DNA from 2 places in the Pseudomonas sp. 43A genome. Region 2 is predicted to be linked to the other one. Evidence: riboswitches for the same ligand, from Rfam matches in the RefSeq annotation. Region 2 holds a riboswitch; the other holds the start of a gene.
What was found. A riboswitch is a leader RNA that binds a small molecule or an ion and turns the genes downstream of it on or off. The one in region 2 is predicted to bind manganese.

Region 1: it holds a riboswitch for manganese, as region 2 does, so the genes downstream of both, mntP (manganese efflux pump MntP) here and HUW52_RS06665 (TMEM165/GDT1 family protein) in region 2, are expected to answer to the same signal.

What each region holds. Positions count from the first base shown of each region.
Region 1 is NZ_CP054880.1:3,562,981-3,569,723, reverse strand. It holds gene HUW52_RS15645 (response regulator) at 1-547, shown strand, start outside; gene HUW52_RS15640 (ATP-binding protein) at 544-1,917, shown strand; yybP-ykoY riboswitch at 1,983-2,155, shown strand; gene mntP (manganese efflux pump MntP) at 2,162-2,725, shown strand; gene HUW52_RS15630 (DUF72 domain-containing protein) at 2,727-3,443, opposite strand; gene HUW52_RS15625 (thiamine pyrophosphate-requiring protein) at 3,584-5,371, opposite strand; gene HUW52_RS15620 (cupin) at 5,657-6,163, shown strand; gene HUW52_RS15615 (DUF2798 domain-containing protein) at 6,167-6,442, opposite strand; gene HUW52_RS15610 (LysR family transcriptional regulator) at 6,566-6,743, shown strand, end outside.
Region 2 is NZ_CP054880.1:1,490,891-1,497,633, forward strand. It holds partial or broken gene HUW52_RS30680 (methyl-accepting chemotaxis protein) at 1-375, opposite strand, end outside; partial or broken gene HUW52_RS30685 (HAMP domain-containing protein) at 721-2,067, opposite strand; gene HUW52_RS06660 (M48 family metallopeptidase) at 2,271-3,089, shown strand; gene HUW52_RS06665 (TMEM165/GDT1 family protein) at 3,227-3,811, opposite strand; yybP-ykoY riboswitch at 3,900-4,022, opposite strand; gene HUW52_RS06670 (class I SAM-dependent methyltransferase) at 4,063-5,061, opposite strand; gene HUW52_RS06675 (2-hydroxyacid dehydrogenase) at 5,094-6,059, opposite strand; gene HUW52_RS06680 (LysE family translocator) at 6,151-6,743, shown strand, end outside.

The sequences.
Region 1 (6,743 bases), 2.1 Mb from region 2:
CCTGCGCAGTGAAAGCTTCGATCTGCTGCTGCTTGACCTCGGCCTGCCACGGCTCGACGGTCTGGCCTTGCTGCAACAACTGCGCAGCGAACAACAGGACTTGCCGGTGCTGATCCTCACCGCCCGCGATGGCACCGCCGAGCGCATCGCCGGCCTCGATGCCGGCGCCGACGACTACCTGATCAAACCGTTCGATGTCGATGAGTTGAAGGCGCGCATCCGCGCGTTGCTGCGGCGCAGTCAGGGCCGCGCGCAACCGGTGCTCGAACATGCCGGCGTGTGCCTCGATCCGCTCAGCCAGCAAGTCACTTGGCTTGGCAATGAGGTGGTGATGACGCCGATGGAGTATCAGTTACTGCATCAACTGATGGCCCGGCCCGGCAAAGTCGTCACCCGCGAGCGCCTGTCCGGCGCACTGTACGGCTGGCAGGAACGGGTCGAGAGCAACACCCTCGAAGTGCTGATTCACAACCTGCGCAAAAAGCTTGCGAGCGAGTTGATCCGCACTGTGCGCGGGGTGGGTTACGTGATGGCGGTCAAACCATGATCTCGATACGTGCGCGAATTCTGGTGCCGGTATTGATCCTGGTATTGATGGGCGATCTGCTGATCAGTTGGCTGGTGCTGCGCGACAGCCATCACGAAATCGAAGAGGTCTACGACGCACAACTGGCGCAAAGCGCACGCCTGCTGCAAGGCGTGCTGGCGCAACGCGCACCGGGCGACAACAACTGGCAGCGGCTGCATCAGGCCTTCGATGAAGCGATGAGCCGGGTCGGTGATGGCGAGGCGGCGCACCCCTACGAAACCCGTTTGACGTTTCAGGTCTGGCGCAGCGATGGGCAATTGCTGATGCGCTCGGCCGAAGCGCCGGAACTCCCGGCGCCGCCGACCACTTTCGGTTCTCACGACCTGATGGAAAACGGCCGTGACTGGTGCGCGTTTCTGCTCAAGGATTCGCAGCAAGGGCTGTTGATCTGGGTCGGTGAACGCGATGACATTCGGCAGGATCTGATCGAGCGAATCGTTGGCCACACGTTATGGCCGAGTGTGATCGGCGTGCCAGTGCTGACGATGCTGATCTGGCTGGCCATCGGCTGGGGCCTGCAACCGTTGCGAGCCATGGCGCAGACCATTCGCGGGCGCAACACTGACACCCTCAAACCGCTGAATCTGCGCCCCCTGCCCCACGACCTCGAACCGATGCAAACCGCGCTCAATCGCCTGTTGCAGCAGATCGACAACCTGCTGGCGCGCGAGCGACGCTTCATCGCCGACGCCGCCCACGAGTTGCGCACGCCGCTGGCGATTCTGCGCATCCATGCGCAAAACGCGCAGCTCGCCAGTACCGCGCAACAGCGAGAGGAGGCGCTGGAGTTTCTGGTCAGTGCGGTGGATCGTGCCACTCGCATCGCCAGCCAGTTGCTGACCATGGCGCGCATTGAGCCGCGCCTGGCCAACCCGGAAAAAAGCCCGGTGGAGCTGACTGCGCTGGTGCGTGAAGAACTCGCCGAACTGGCGCCGCTGGCGCTGGAGAAAGACGTCGACCTGATTCTCGACAGCGACCACCACTGCCCCGTCGACACCGACCCGGTCGCACTCGCCATCGCCTTGCAGAACCTGGTCACCAACGCCTTGAACTTCGCCCCGCCCGGCAGCGAAGTGCGCGTACAGGTCCAACCGCAGGCATCCGGCGCGGTGTACATCAGTGTCGAAGACGCTGGGCCCGGTATCAACGAAGAGGATTACGCACGACTGTTCGAGCGTTTCTACAGCCACGGTCACGCCAATGGCGCCGGACTGGGACTGGCGATTGTGCAAATGATCGTCAGCAAGATCGGCAGCACCTTGCAGCTGTACAACCTGCCCCGGGGCGGCTTGTGCGCAGAACTGCGCATCAACGAGCGGCCGGCGTGACTTGTCAAACCTGATTACCGATGCCGTGGTTTTGACGAAATTTTCATGTTTGCCCACATAAGATCCGCAGCCTCGTTGGGGAGTAGCCTGTTTCCGAGCCTTTCGGAAGCGTTCGTATCAACATTCTCGGCAACATGCCGTGGTGCGAACACCTTTTGGTTGGTGAGACCGACGACACATCCATGCCTAAAGTCGGGCGTGTGGTTGTGTCGTTGACTCATAGCCCGACTGGAAGTGTGCCCCCGTGAATCCTGTTTCCCTCATATTCCTCGCTTTGGCCATGTCCACGGATGCGTTCGCCGCCGCCATCGGCAAAGGCTCCAGCCTGCACAAACCGCGCCTCACCGAAGCCCTGCGCACCGGCCTGATCTTCGGCGTGATCGAAGCCATCACGCCCATCATCGGCTGGCTGATCGGCCAGGCGGCCACCCGCTGGGTCGCCGAATGGGACCACTGGATCGCCTTCACCCTGCTGGTGATTCTCGGCCTGCACATGATCTACAACGGCCTTAAACACGAAGAAGAGGAAGAAGAAAAGCCGGGGTCGCACTCCTTCCTGATTCTTGCCGTCACCGCGTTTGCCACCAGCATTGATGCCCTCGCCGTGGGCGTCGGCCTGGCGTTTGTCGACGTCAATATCTGGGTCGCAGCAGCAGCGATCGGTCTGGCGACCATGACCATGGTGACCCTTGGCGTGATGCTCGGCCGAGTGCTCGGCGCGGTCGTCGGCAAGCGTGCGGAAATCGTCGGCGGCGTGGTGCTGATGATTGTCGGTGCGACGATTCTGTATGAGCACCTGGCGGTCTGATTCAACCGCAGGTCAGCGTCGCCAGCGTCAAGGCGTTGCCGAGCGCTGCGCCGCTGGCGGTGTTGTCGAAAATGCACCAGGTCGTGGCCCCCGCTGCGGCCGCTGATTGCAGGGCTTGTGCAAGGTTTTGCAGATAAGTGGAATCGTAGGCGCTGTGGTAAATGCGCGGTGAGCCGTGCAGTCGCCAGTATTTCGTTTCTGTCCAGCCGATCGGCGCAGCATCGGTGCTGATGCGTGAGGGATCGACTGCCGCTTGGGCAATCTGATGCGTCATCAGCATTGGCTCGGCACTGACCCACGATTCATGTCTTGGCTCAAGCACCACAGAACCGGAAAACCGCTGACGCAATGTCGTGAAAAAGGCTTCGGCGACGCTTTCGTCGAACGCCAGTGACGGCGGCAACTGCACCAGCAAACAGCCCAGGCGCTCACCCAGACCTGCGCACTCGGCGAGGAATTTATCCAGCGCTCGTTCACAACCCACCAAGCGCAATTCATGGCTGATGTGTTTGGGCATTTTCACCGAAAAGCGGAAGGCTTCCGGCACGCCATCCGCCCAGCGTTCATAGGTTTGCCGACGATGCGGACGGTAGAACGAGCTGTTGATTTCCACGCCGTTGAGACGCCCGGCGTAGCGCTGCAAGTTCGTGCCATCTGCCGGAAATGCCGGCCAGTGTTCGCGCCCTAGACTCCAGCCTGCACAACCCACGAAAATCATCAGTGCACCTTCCGCTCATTGATCGTTCCCAAGCGCAGCAAAGGAATGCCTCTAGGGACGCTCTGCGTCCAGTGACGCAGAGCGTCACGGGCTGCGTTCCTTTGCTGCGCGCGGGAACGATCAACCTGTGCGTTAACCGGTTATTTTTTGCCGGGCAATACCGCGCCGAGCACCTGCTTCGCGGTTTGCATGATCACCCCGCCTTCATCCGGGTCACCCTTGAGCAAGGTCGTGGCGAATTTCTTCGCCTGCTCAAGCTTGATGTGCGGCGGCAACGGCGGCACGTTCGGGTCGGTCTTGAACTCGATCAGCACCGGCACCTCCGAGGCCAGCGCCTGTTCCCAGGCAGCGGCGACGTCTTCTTCGCGATCAACGAAAATACCCTTCAGGCCAATGGAAATGGCGAACAAGTGATAAGGCACATCGGGAATGCTTTGCGAAGCTTCGAACTTCGGATCGCCCTCCATCACCCGCTGCTCCCACGTCACCTGATTGAGGTCCTCGTTGTTGAACACCGCGCAGATCCATTTCGGGCTCGCCCACTGGCGCCAGTACTTGGCGACGGTAATCAGTTCGGCCATGTTGTTCATCTGCATCGCACCGTCGCCCACCAGTGCGATCACTGCACGCTCGGGGTGAGCAAATTTGGCGGCAATCGCGTAAGGCACAGCGGCGCCCATGGACGCGAGTCCACCGGACAACGAGCACTGCATGCCACGGCGGATTTTCAGGTCACGAGCAAACCAGTTGGCGCAGGAGCCGGAGTCGCTGGTGATGATTGCGTTATCGGGCAGGCGCGGCGACAACTCGTACACCACCCTTTGCGGGTTGACCGGATCGGCTTTGGCCATCGCGCGTTTTTCAAGGGTTTTCTCCCAGCTACCGCGCCAGCCTTCGACTTTCTTGCGCCACTTGTTTGAGGTTTTCTGCTCCAGCAGTGGCAACAGCGCCGCGAGGGTTTCTGCCGAATCACCGACCAGATTGACCTCCATCGGATAGCGCAGGCTGAGCATGTCGGGCTGCAAATCGATTTGCACGCCACGGGCCTGACCTTCTTTTGGCAGAAACTCCGAGTACGGGAAACCCGAACCGATCATCAGCAAGGTGTCGCATTCGCTCATCAATTTGTAGCTCGGCTCGGTGCCGAGCAGGCCGATGCTGCCGGTGACCCAAGGCAGATCGTCCGGCAACACGGCTTTGCCCAACAGGGCCTTGGCGACGCCGGCGCCGAGTTTTTCGGCCACCGCGATGACTTGATCCGTCGCCTGCAATGCCCCCGCTCCGACCAGAATGGCAACCTTCTCGCCGGCATTCAAAACCTCGGCGGCCCGCTGCAGATCCACGTCATAAGGCAGCACTCTGGGTTTCGTGTAACCGACCCCGGAATGCGCGGTGCCATGTTCGCGAGCCGGTGCTTCGTATTTCAGCTCCTGCAGATCGTTGGGCAGGATCAGCGCGGTTACCCTGCGCTCGCCCACTGCGGTGCGCACGGCTCGATCGAGCAGGTGCCGCACCTGCGAAGGCGCCGAGGCCTGTTGCACAAATGCCCCGGCGACGTCCTTGAACATCGATACCAGATCAAGCTCTTGCTGGTAGTGACTGCCCAGCGCCGTGCGCGCCTGCTGACCGACAATGGCCAGCACCGGCATGTGATCCATGCGCGCATCGTAGAGGCCGGTGATCAGGTGCGAAGCGCCGGGGCCAGACGTGGCGATGCACACCCCCAATTCCCCCGTGAACTTGGCATGCGCCGAGGCCATGAACGCAGCCATTTCTTCATGGCGCGCCTGGACGAATTCGATCTTGCCCTTGGCCCGACTGAGCGCGCCGAACACGCCGTTGATGCCGTCGCCCGGATAACCAAAAATCCGCGTGACGCCCCATTGGCTGAGCCGCTCAACCAGAAAGTCTCCTACAGTCATCGTCATCTCGATCCTCGTCTTTCTCCGCTGCATGGAGCTGTCCCGGCAGAACATCTGCCGGAAGGTGTAAGGGTCTGGACAGTTGGGTGGTTGGCGAAGTTTCGATTGATTGCTCGACGAGTTTTTCTGAGGCAAGTGCGCGTTGTGGCTGTCCACCCTTTAGCCGTTGAATAAGCGGCGCGGCCATTCGCGAGCAGGCTCGCTCCCACAAGGGGATTGCGGTCTGAATGTGGGAGCGAGCCTGCTCGCGACGGCGCCGGAACAGTCAATACGCCAGAACAGGAGAACAGCATGCCCACGCCCGTACAAACCCTGCAGCTGGAACGCAACGACTGGGTCCCGAACAACCCGCGTCTGCCGGCGTTGATCTACCCACAAGCGATTGAACTCAAGGGCAGCGATCCCGCCGCCCTGTTCGAACAAACCTTCCGCGCCAACGGCTGGCCGCCGCAATGGCGCTACGGGGTCTATGACTTCCATCACTACCACACCGAAGGCCATGAAGTGCTAGGTGTTGCGGCTGGCCATGCGCAATTGATGCTGGGCGGACCCGACGGACATGTTGTGCCGATCAGCGCTGGTGATGTGTTGCTGTTGCCCGCTGGCACCGGCCATTGCAACCTGAGTTGCAGCGCCGACTTTCTAGTGGTCGGCGCCTATCCACCGGGCCAGCACGCCGATATCTGTCGCGAGGCCCCCAGTCGCGAGCAACTGGAAAAAATCGCGAAGTTGCCATTCCCGCAAAGCGATCCTGTGCAGGGGGCGCAAGGCGCTGTAGGGCAATACTGGCGCGAATAATCCTCAACGATGCGGATGCACCGTCCACGCCACCAGTTTGATCACGATCGGCCGCACGATGAGGATGCACAGGAACGCCGCAGGCATCGCCAGCTTGTAGGCGTGCAACGCATTATTCAGGTAATCGTTATCAATGCCGGAGTTGGCGGCGGTAATCACCAGCGACATCAAAAACGCCATGATCGTCGCCATGTACAGCGCAAACACATACGGCGTGGCACGTGGCGATAGCTTGCGACGGCTGATGACCAGGGCTTCGGAGCTTGTCGGTTGATTCATATGGCTTTTCCATCCATTGACGGGGAGACCGCACGTTAGCAACGCCGATCCGCCAAAACTAGACGCTCAACCGCAGGTACTTTATAAAGCAGAACTTACGAATCAACCCTCAACGGGCCATGGATGAATCTGTTAGCGGCGATTGCCAGTTTTATCAAAGTGGTCGAAGCCGGCTCGATTGTCGGCGCCGCCAAGACGCTGGGCGTCAGTGCGGCGGCGGTGAGCCAGACGATCAATCGGCTGGAAGCACACCTCGGCGTACGTCTGCTGCAACGCACCACACGCAGCATGGCACTCACCG
Region 2 (6,743 bases):
GATGTCATCGGCCACCGCGCTCTGCTCTTCGGCCGCACTGGCGATCTGCGTGTTCATGTCGTTGATCACCGACACCGCCTGCGTGATCGTCTCCAGCGCCTGGGCCGCTTTCGCCGCGTGCTGCACGCTTTCGTCTGTACGGTTCTGGCTGTCTTCCATGACCCGCACGACATCGCGAGTGCCCTGCTGCAGTTGCTGGATCATGGTCTGGATTTCTTCGGTGGCTTTCTGGGTTTTCTGCGCCAGATTGCGCACTTCGTCCGCCACCACGGCAAAACCACGACCCTGCTCGCCGGCACGCGCCGCTTCGATCGCCGCGTTCAGGGCCAGCAGATTGGTCTGCTCGGCGATGCTGCGAATCGCCGTGAGGATGGCGTTGATGTTTTCGCTGTCCTTGGCCAGGGTCTGCACCACATCTACAGCTTTGCCGATTTCCAGCGCCAACACGCCGATCGAATTGGACGTATCGCGGACAATCTGCATGCCCTGACTCGCTGCCTGATCGGCATGACTGGCCGCTTGTGCCGCCTGCGTCGCATTACGCGCGACGTCCTGCGCGGTGGCGGTCATTTCCTGCACCGCCGTGGCGACCTGATCGATCTCAGCCATTTGTTTCTGGATACCGATGTTGGTGCGAATGGCGATGTCGGCGGTGTGCTCCGAGGAATCGCTGACGCTCTGCACCGACGTCACCACCTGGGTGATCATCGCCTGCAACTTGGCGAGGAAGGTGTTGAAGCCCTTGGCGATCGAGCCGAGTTCATCGCTGCGATCACTGCTCAAACGTCGGGTCAGATCACCTTCGCCCTGAGCGATGTCATTGAGCATCGCGACCATTTGCTTCAGCGGTCGGGCGATGCCGTGGCCGACCAGCCAGATCACCAGCAGGCCGAGGCCGGCGATGAGCAGACCGACCATGGCCATGCCGAAGGTGTCGGATTTGCGTTGGACCTCCAGATCGCTCTGCAGCTTTTGCAGGTCGGCCATCACCGCGTTGAGCGGCAATTGCAGCATCAATGTCCAGCGTGCGTCGGTCTGGCCGATACCGAACGGCAGGTACAACTCGATGCGGCCCTTGTCCTTGTTGACCGAATAAGTCACTTCACCGCGTTTGAGATTGGCCAGGTTGGCGGTCTGCTCGGTGTCGAGGATGTCGCTGACTTTTTCACCGAATTTGCTCGGGTCTTTTGTGTACGCGACGATCCGTCCGTTGCCACCGATCAGGGCCATTTGCCCGGCGCCGCTGTACAACTTCTGGTTGGCACCGAGGAGCATTTCCTGAATGAAGTTCACCGACAGGTCGGCGCCGACGATGCCCTGGAAGGCGCCGTCGAGCAGGATCGGTTCAATAAAGGAGGCGAGCATGACGATCTTGTCGCCGACTTTGTACGGCGCCGGATCGATCACGCAGGATTTTTTGCTCTCTTTCGAGCACAGGTAGTACTCGCTGGCGCGCACGCCGGTGGACAGGGTTTTCTGGTCGTCGACGTCGACCAGTTTGTCCAGGCCTAGGGTGCCGTCATCGTTGCGGAACCACCACGGCAGGAAACGCCCGTTGGCCGCGTCGATACCGACCACGCTGGTGCCGACATAAGCCGCGTCATTGTGGTCGAGGGCGTTTCTCTCCCAGCCGATGTAGGTGCCGAGAATCTTCGGGTTTTTTTCGACGTTTTCCTTGATCAGGCTGATCAACTGCTCGCGGCTGACGCTCAGGCGCGGCTGGCCATCGACGCCCGGTGTGCCGAGCAGGGCGTTGACCCGTACCAGTCCGCCGGCAATCAGCAGTGGCGCTTCGAGCTCGCGCTGGATCTGGCTGACCTGGGTTTGCGCCAGCGAGGTCAGGCGCTGTTCGATGACTTGTTCGAACTGCGCCTGGGTGCGCTGTTGCACCATTTCTTGCGTGCGCGCACCGGAGAACAGCGCATACAGCACCAGCGCGGCCACCACGCTAAGTACGATGGCGCCGGCGAGGGCCGCAACGGAAAACTGGATCGACTTGAACTTCATGGGAGCTCCGCACGCAAGAGGACGTCTGCGCTGATGTATCGGCAGCCGGCATTGGGCCATGAGTGTGAGCAGGTGCAATTGCCAGCCGATGTCGCAAATGGATCAGTGCACGACGCTGTTGCAAGCGGCAGGGCAGGTGGTGTGAATTTTTTACGACAGTCAGGGTGGAAAGCGTCTGAAAGACCGTGTAACACGTCCGTTGTATCTGGCGCCGATACAATTACCCGCCTAGGATACGCGACAGGTTTTCAGGGAGCTTTTGAATGAACAAGACATTGGTTGTAAGTGCACTGAGCGCAGCGCTGTTGCTGGCCGGTTGTCAGTCGGTCAACACCACCAGCGGCGGTGCCGTGGGTGTGGAGCGCAAGCAGTACATGTTCAGCATGCTGTCCTCGCAAGAGGTCGACCAGATGTATGCCCAGTCGTATCAGAAGACTGTCGGTGAAGCCTCCAGCAAGGGTGTGCTGGACAAGACCAGTCCTGAGGCCAAACGGGTTCAGGCAATTGCCAATCGCTTGATCGCCCAGGCGCCGAACTTCCGTCCGGATGCGGCGCAATGGCAGTGGGAAGTCAATCTGATCAAGAGCGATGAGCTCAACGCCAACTGCGGGCCGGGCGGCAAGATCATTTTCTACACCGGGCTGATCGACAGCCTGAAACTCACCGACGATGAAATCGCTGCGGTCATGGGCCATGAAATCGCCCACGCCCTGCGCGAGCATGGTCGTGAAGCGATGTCCAAGGCCTACGGGATTGAAATGGCCAAACAAGGCGCAGGTGCGTTGCTCGGTCTGGGTCAGGACAGTCTGGCGCTGGCCGACACCGTGGCTAACTACGGGATGACCCTGCCGAACAGCCGTGCCAATGAAAACGAAGCCGATCTGATCGGTCTTGAGCTGGCCGCACGCGCCGGTTACAACCCGAACGCCGCGATCACCTTGTGGAACAAGATGAGCAAGGCGTCGGAAGGCGCGCCGCCGGAGTTCATGAGCACCCACCCGGCCTCGGCCAGCCGGATTGCTTCGCTGCAGGCGGCGATTCCGAAGGTGATGCCGCTGTACGAACAAGCGCCGAAATCCTGATGGTTTTGCAGCGAGGCTGATGGCCCATTCGCGAGCAGGCTCGCTCCCACTTTGAAATGCATTCCATTGTGGGAGCGAGCCTGTCTGCGGGCGGCGTTCCGACGAAGAACGCTGACGCGGTCTATCGACTTACGCCGTCACACCCAGCCACTACTCTGCATGGCTTTGTACACCGCGACGATTGCCAGAATCATGAATGCCGAAGCCGCGAGGCGACGGATCAGGGTCAACGGCAGCTTGTCTGCGGCGAAGTTACCCGCCAATACCACCGGCACGTTGGCAATCAACATCCCAGCGGTGGTACCGATAATCACCAGCCACAGATCCGGGTATTGTGCCGCGAGCATCACCGTAGCAACCTGAGTTTTGTCGCCCATTTCAGCCAGGAAGAACGCAATCAGCGTGGTCAGGAACGGCCCGAACTTGCGTGCGGTGCTGGTTTCATCGTCATCCATTTTGTCCGGCACCAGCGTCCACAGCGCTGTGGCCGTAAAGCTTGCGGCGAGAATCCAGTGCAGTGTCGCATTCGAGAAGAAACTGCCGAACCAGGCGCCGACCGCACCGGCTGCTGCGTGGTTGGCCAGGGTCGCGGCGACAATACCGGCAATGATCGGCCAGGGTTTGCGAAAGCGAGCGGCGAGAATCAGCGCGAGCAGTTGCGTCTTGTCGCCGATTTCGGCCAAGGCAACGATTGCGGTGGGAACGAGTAACGAGTCCAGCATCAGGATTTCCTAAGGGGCGGGTCGACACGGCTATGACACGTACAGCCTTCCCGCCCCGGGTAAGGTGTGCGTGTCATAGGTCTTGTCAAACCCTGCGATCCGTCTGTTGCGGACGCTTGGGTCGCATACGCCATGATCTGAGGATCAAGTATGTTGACGTATGCCGGACGAGCTTGGCGCTCGTGGGAGACTACTCCCCTAGGACGGAGCGGATTCTGCCTAGGCAAATCCGATTGAGCAAGAACAAATTTTCAGCCGCGCTTGGCCCGGTAGATGCGGAAACCATTGCCTTCAGCCTTGATTGCACAGACGCCCAGATGCTCTTCGATCAGCGGTTGATACTTGAGGAAACTGTTCGCGACCAGCCGCAGTTCGCCGCCGTTTTTCAGATGTTTGGCCGCTTTTCGTAGCAAGTTCTCGGTTGCGAAATAATCGGTGTGCACGCCGACATGGAACGGTGGATTGCTCAGAATCGCACTCAAACCCATCGGCGCGGCATCGATACCGTCACCGGTCAGCACTTCAGCTTCCAGACCGTTGGCCGCCAGCGTCAGACGGCTGCTGGCAGCAGCAAACGCATCCACATCCAGCAATGTGACCTGGTTGTGCGGATAGCGACGTTTGACCGCAGCGCCCAACACGCCTGCGCCGCAACCGAAGTCGAGCAGGTGGCCGCTCGGCAGTTTGTCCAGGTGCTCCAGCAGCAGGGCGCTGCCGCGATCCAGGCGACCGTGGCTGAATACGCCCGGCAGGCTGATGACTTTCAGCGGACCCTCGGCCAAAGGCAATTCATAGGTCTGCGCCAGACTTTCCAGGGATTTCGCTTCAGGGGCGTTGGCCACGGTGACTTGCCAGAGCTGGCAATGACGCGCGCTGTCGAGCTTGCGCGGTTTGCCGAACGGGTTGAGCTGCTTGGACGCGCCTTCGATGCCGCTGCGTTTTTCCCCGACCAGAAACACTTCGCGCCCGGCCAGACGTGAGGCCACGGCATTAAGAATGTAATCGGTCAGGTCTTTGGACTTGGGCAGAAACACCACGGCGCTGTCAAACTCGCGCTCGGGAATGTTCACGCCAAAATGGCTGCGCCCTTCGAAACGGGCGTCCAGTGCGGCTTGATCGCCGGCATGCCAGCACCAGCCGAATGCGTTGGGCAGGCGCCCGAGCAAATCATCGGCGGGCAAACCGGCCAACAACAACGAACCTTGAAACAACTCGGGCTGACGAAGCAGTACTTCACTGCGCGGATCCATAACTGCTCCTCAAAAAAAAGTGCCGCAGTTTATCAACTGACGACCCGCAGCGCCTTACCGCTGAAGAACGCCTGAGCGTTTTCGGTCAATTGGCCGACGATGCGCTGGCGTGCCTCGCGGCTGCCCCAGGCGTTGTGTGGCGTAACGATCAGGCGTGGAATGTCTGCCGCGAGCAACGGATTGCCCTGCGTCGGCGGCTCGACACTCAACACATCGGTGGCCGCGCCGCCAAGATGACCATTGCGCAGGGCGTCGGCCAGCGCCTGTTCATCGATCAGCCCGCCACGCGCGGTGTTGACCACGAACGTACCGGGCTTCATCGAGGCCAGTTCGCGGGCGCCGATGAAGTGGCGCGTGTGCTCGTTGAGCGGGCAATGCAGAGTGAGGGCATCGATTTGTGGCAGCAGTTGATCCAGCGGCAGACGATCCGGGCGAGCAGGGCGCCCGGGAATCTGCCCGAGCAACACGCGCATGCCGAAGGCTTCGGCCAGCCGCGCTACCGCGCCACCGAGTTCGCCATGCCCAAGCAGGCCGAGGGTTTTGCCTTCCAGCTCGACAATCGGATAGTCGAGCAAACAGAACTGTTTCGCCTGCTGCCAGCGACCTTCGCCGACGGCTTTCTGGTAATCGGCCAGGCGCGTGGCGAGGTTGAGCAGCAGCATGATCGTGTGCTGCGCCACTGACGGCGTGCCGTAACCCTGGCAGTTGCACACGGTGATGCCCTGAGCGCGGGCGGCGGCGAGGTCGACGTTGTTGGTGCCGGTGGCGGTGATCAGGATCAGTTTCAGATCGGGATTGGCGGCCATCGCGGCGGCGTCGATCAGGATCTTGTTGCTGATCGCCACGCTGGCGCCTTGCAGGCGTTCGGCAACTTGCTCGGGCGAGGTCTGGGCGAACAACTGCAAATCGCTGAAACAATCACGCAATGGACTGAGGTCCAGATCGCGAAGATCCAGCGAAGGGTGATCAAGGAATACCGCGCGGCGCGTGTTCGTCATCAACTGTACCTTTTGTGCTGTGAGCGTTGGGCGTAATCTGCCGAGCCTACCAGATGAAACAAATTGATACGCTTGGCCGAAAGGAGCCCTCATGTACTGGACCGAGTTCTTGACCGTTGCACTGATCCATCTGTTGGCCGTCGCCAGCCCCGGCCCGGACTTTGCCGTGGTGGTGCGCGAGAGCGTGACCCACGGTCGCCGCGCCGGCACCTGGACTGCACTGGGCGTGGGCACGGCGATTTTCCTCCACGTTGGTTATTCGCTGCTCGGTATCGGCTTGATCGTGTCGCAATCGATCGTGCTGTTCAACGCCTTGAAATGGGCCGCTGCGGCTTATCTGCTGTACATCGGTTTCAAAGCCTTGCGTGCGCAACCGGCGAAAACCGTGACCGATGATCTGCACAAAGAGGCCGGTGTGCGCACCGCTCGCGGCGCGTTCACCTCGGGCTTTGTGACCAACGGTCTGAATCCGAAAGCCACGCTGTTCTTCCTGTCGCTGTTCACGGTGGTGATCAACCCTCATACGCCACTGGCGATACAGGCCGGTTACGGGGTTTATCTGGCTGTCGCAACAGCCCTGTGGTTCTGCCTCGTCGCGATGCTGTTCAGCCAGCAACGCGTGCGTGCCGGCTTCGCCCGCATGGGCCACTGGTTCGATCGCACCATGGGCGCGGTGCTGATCGC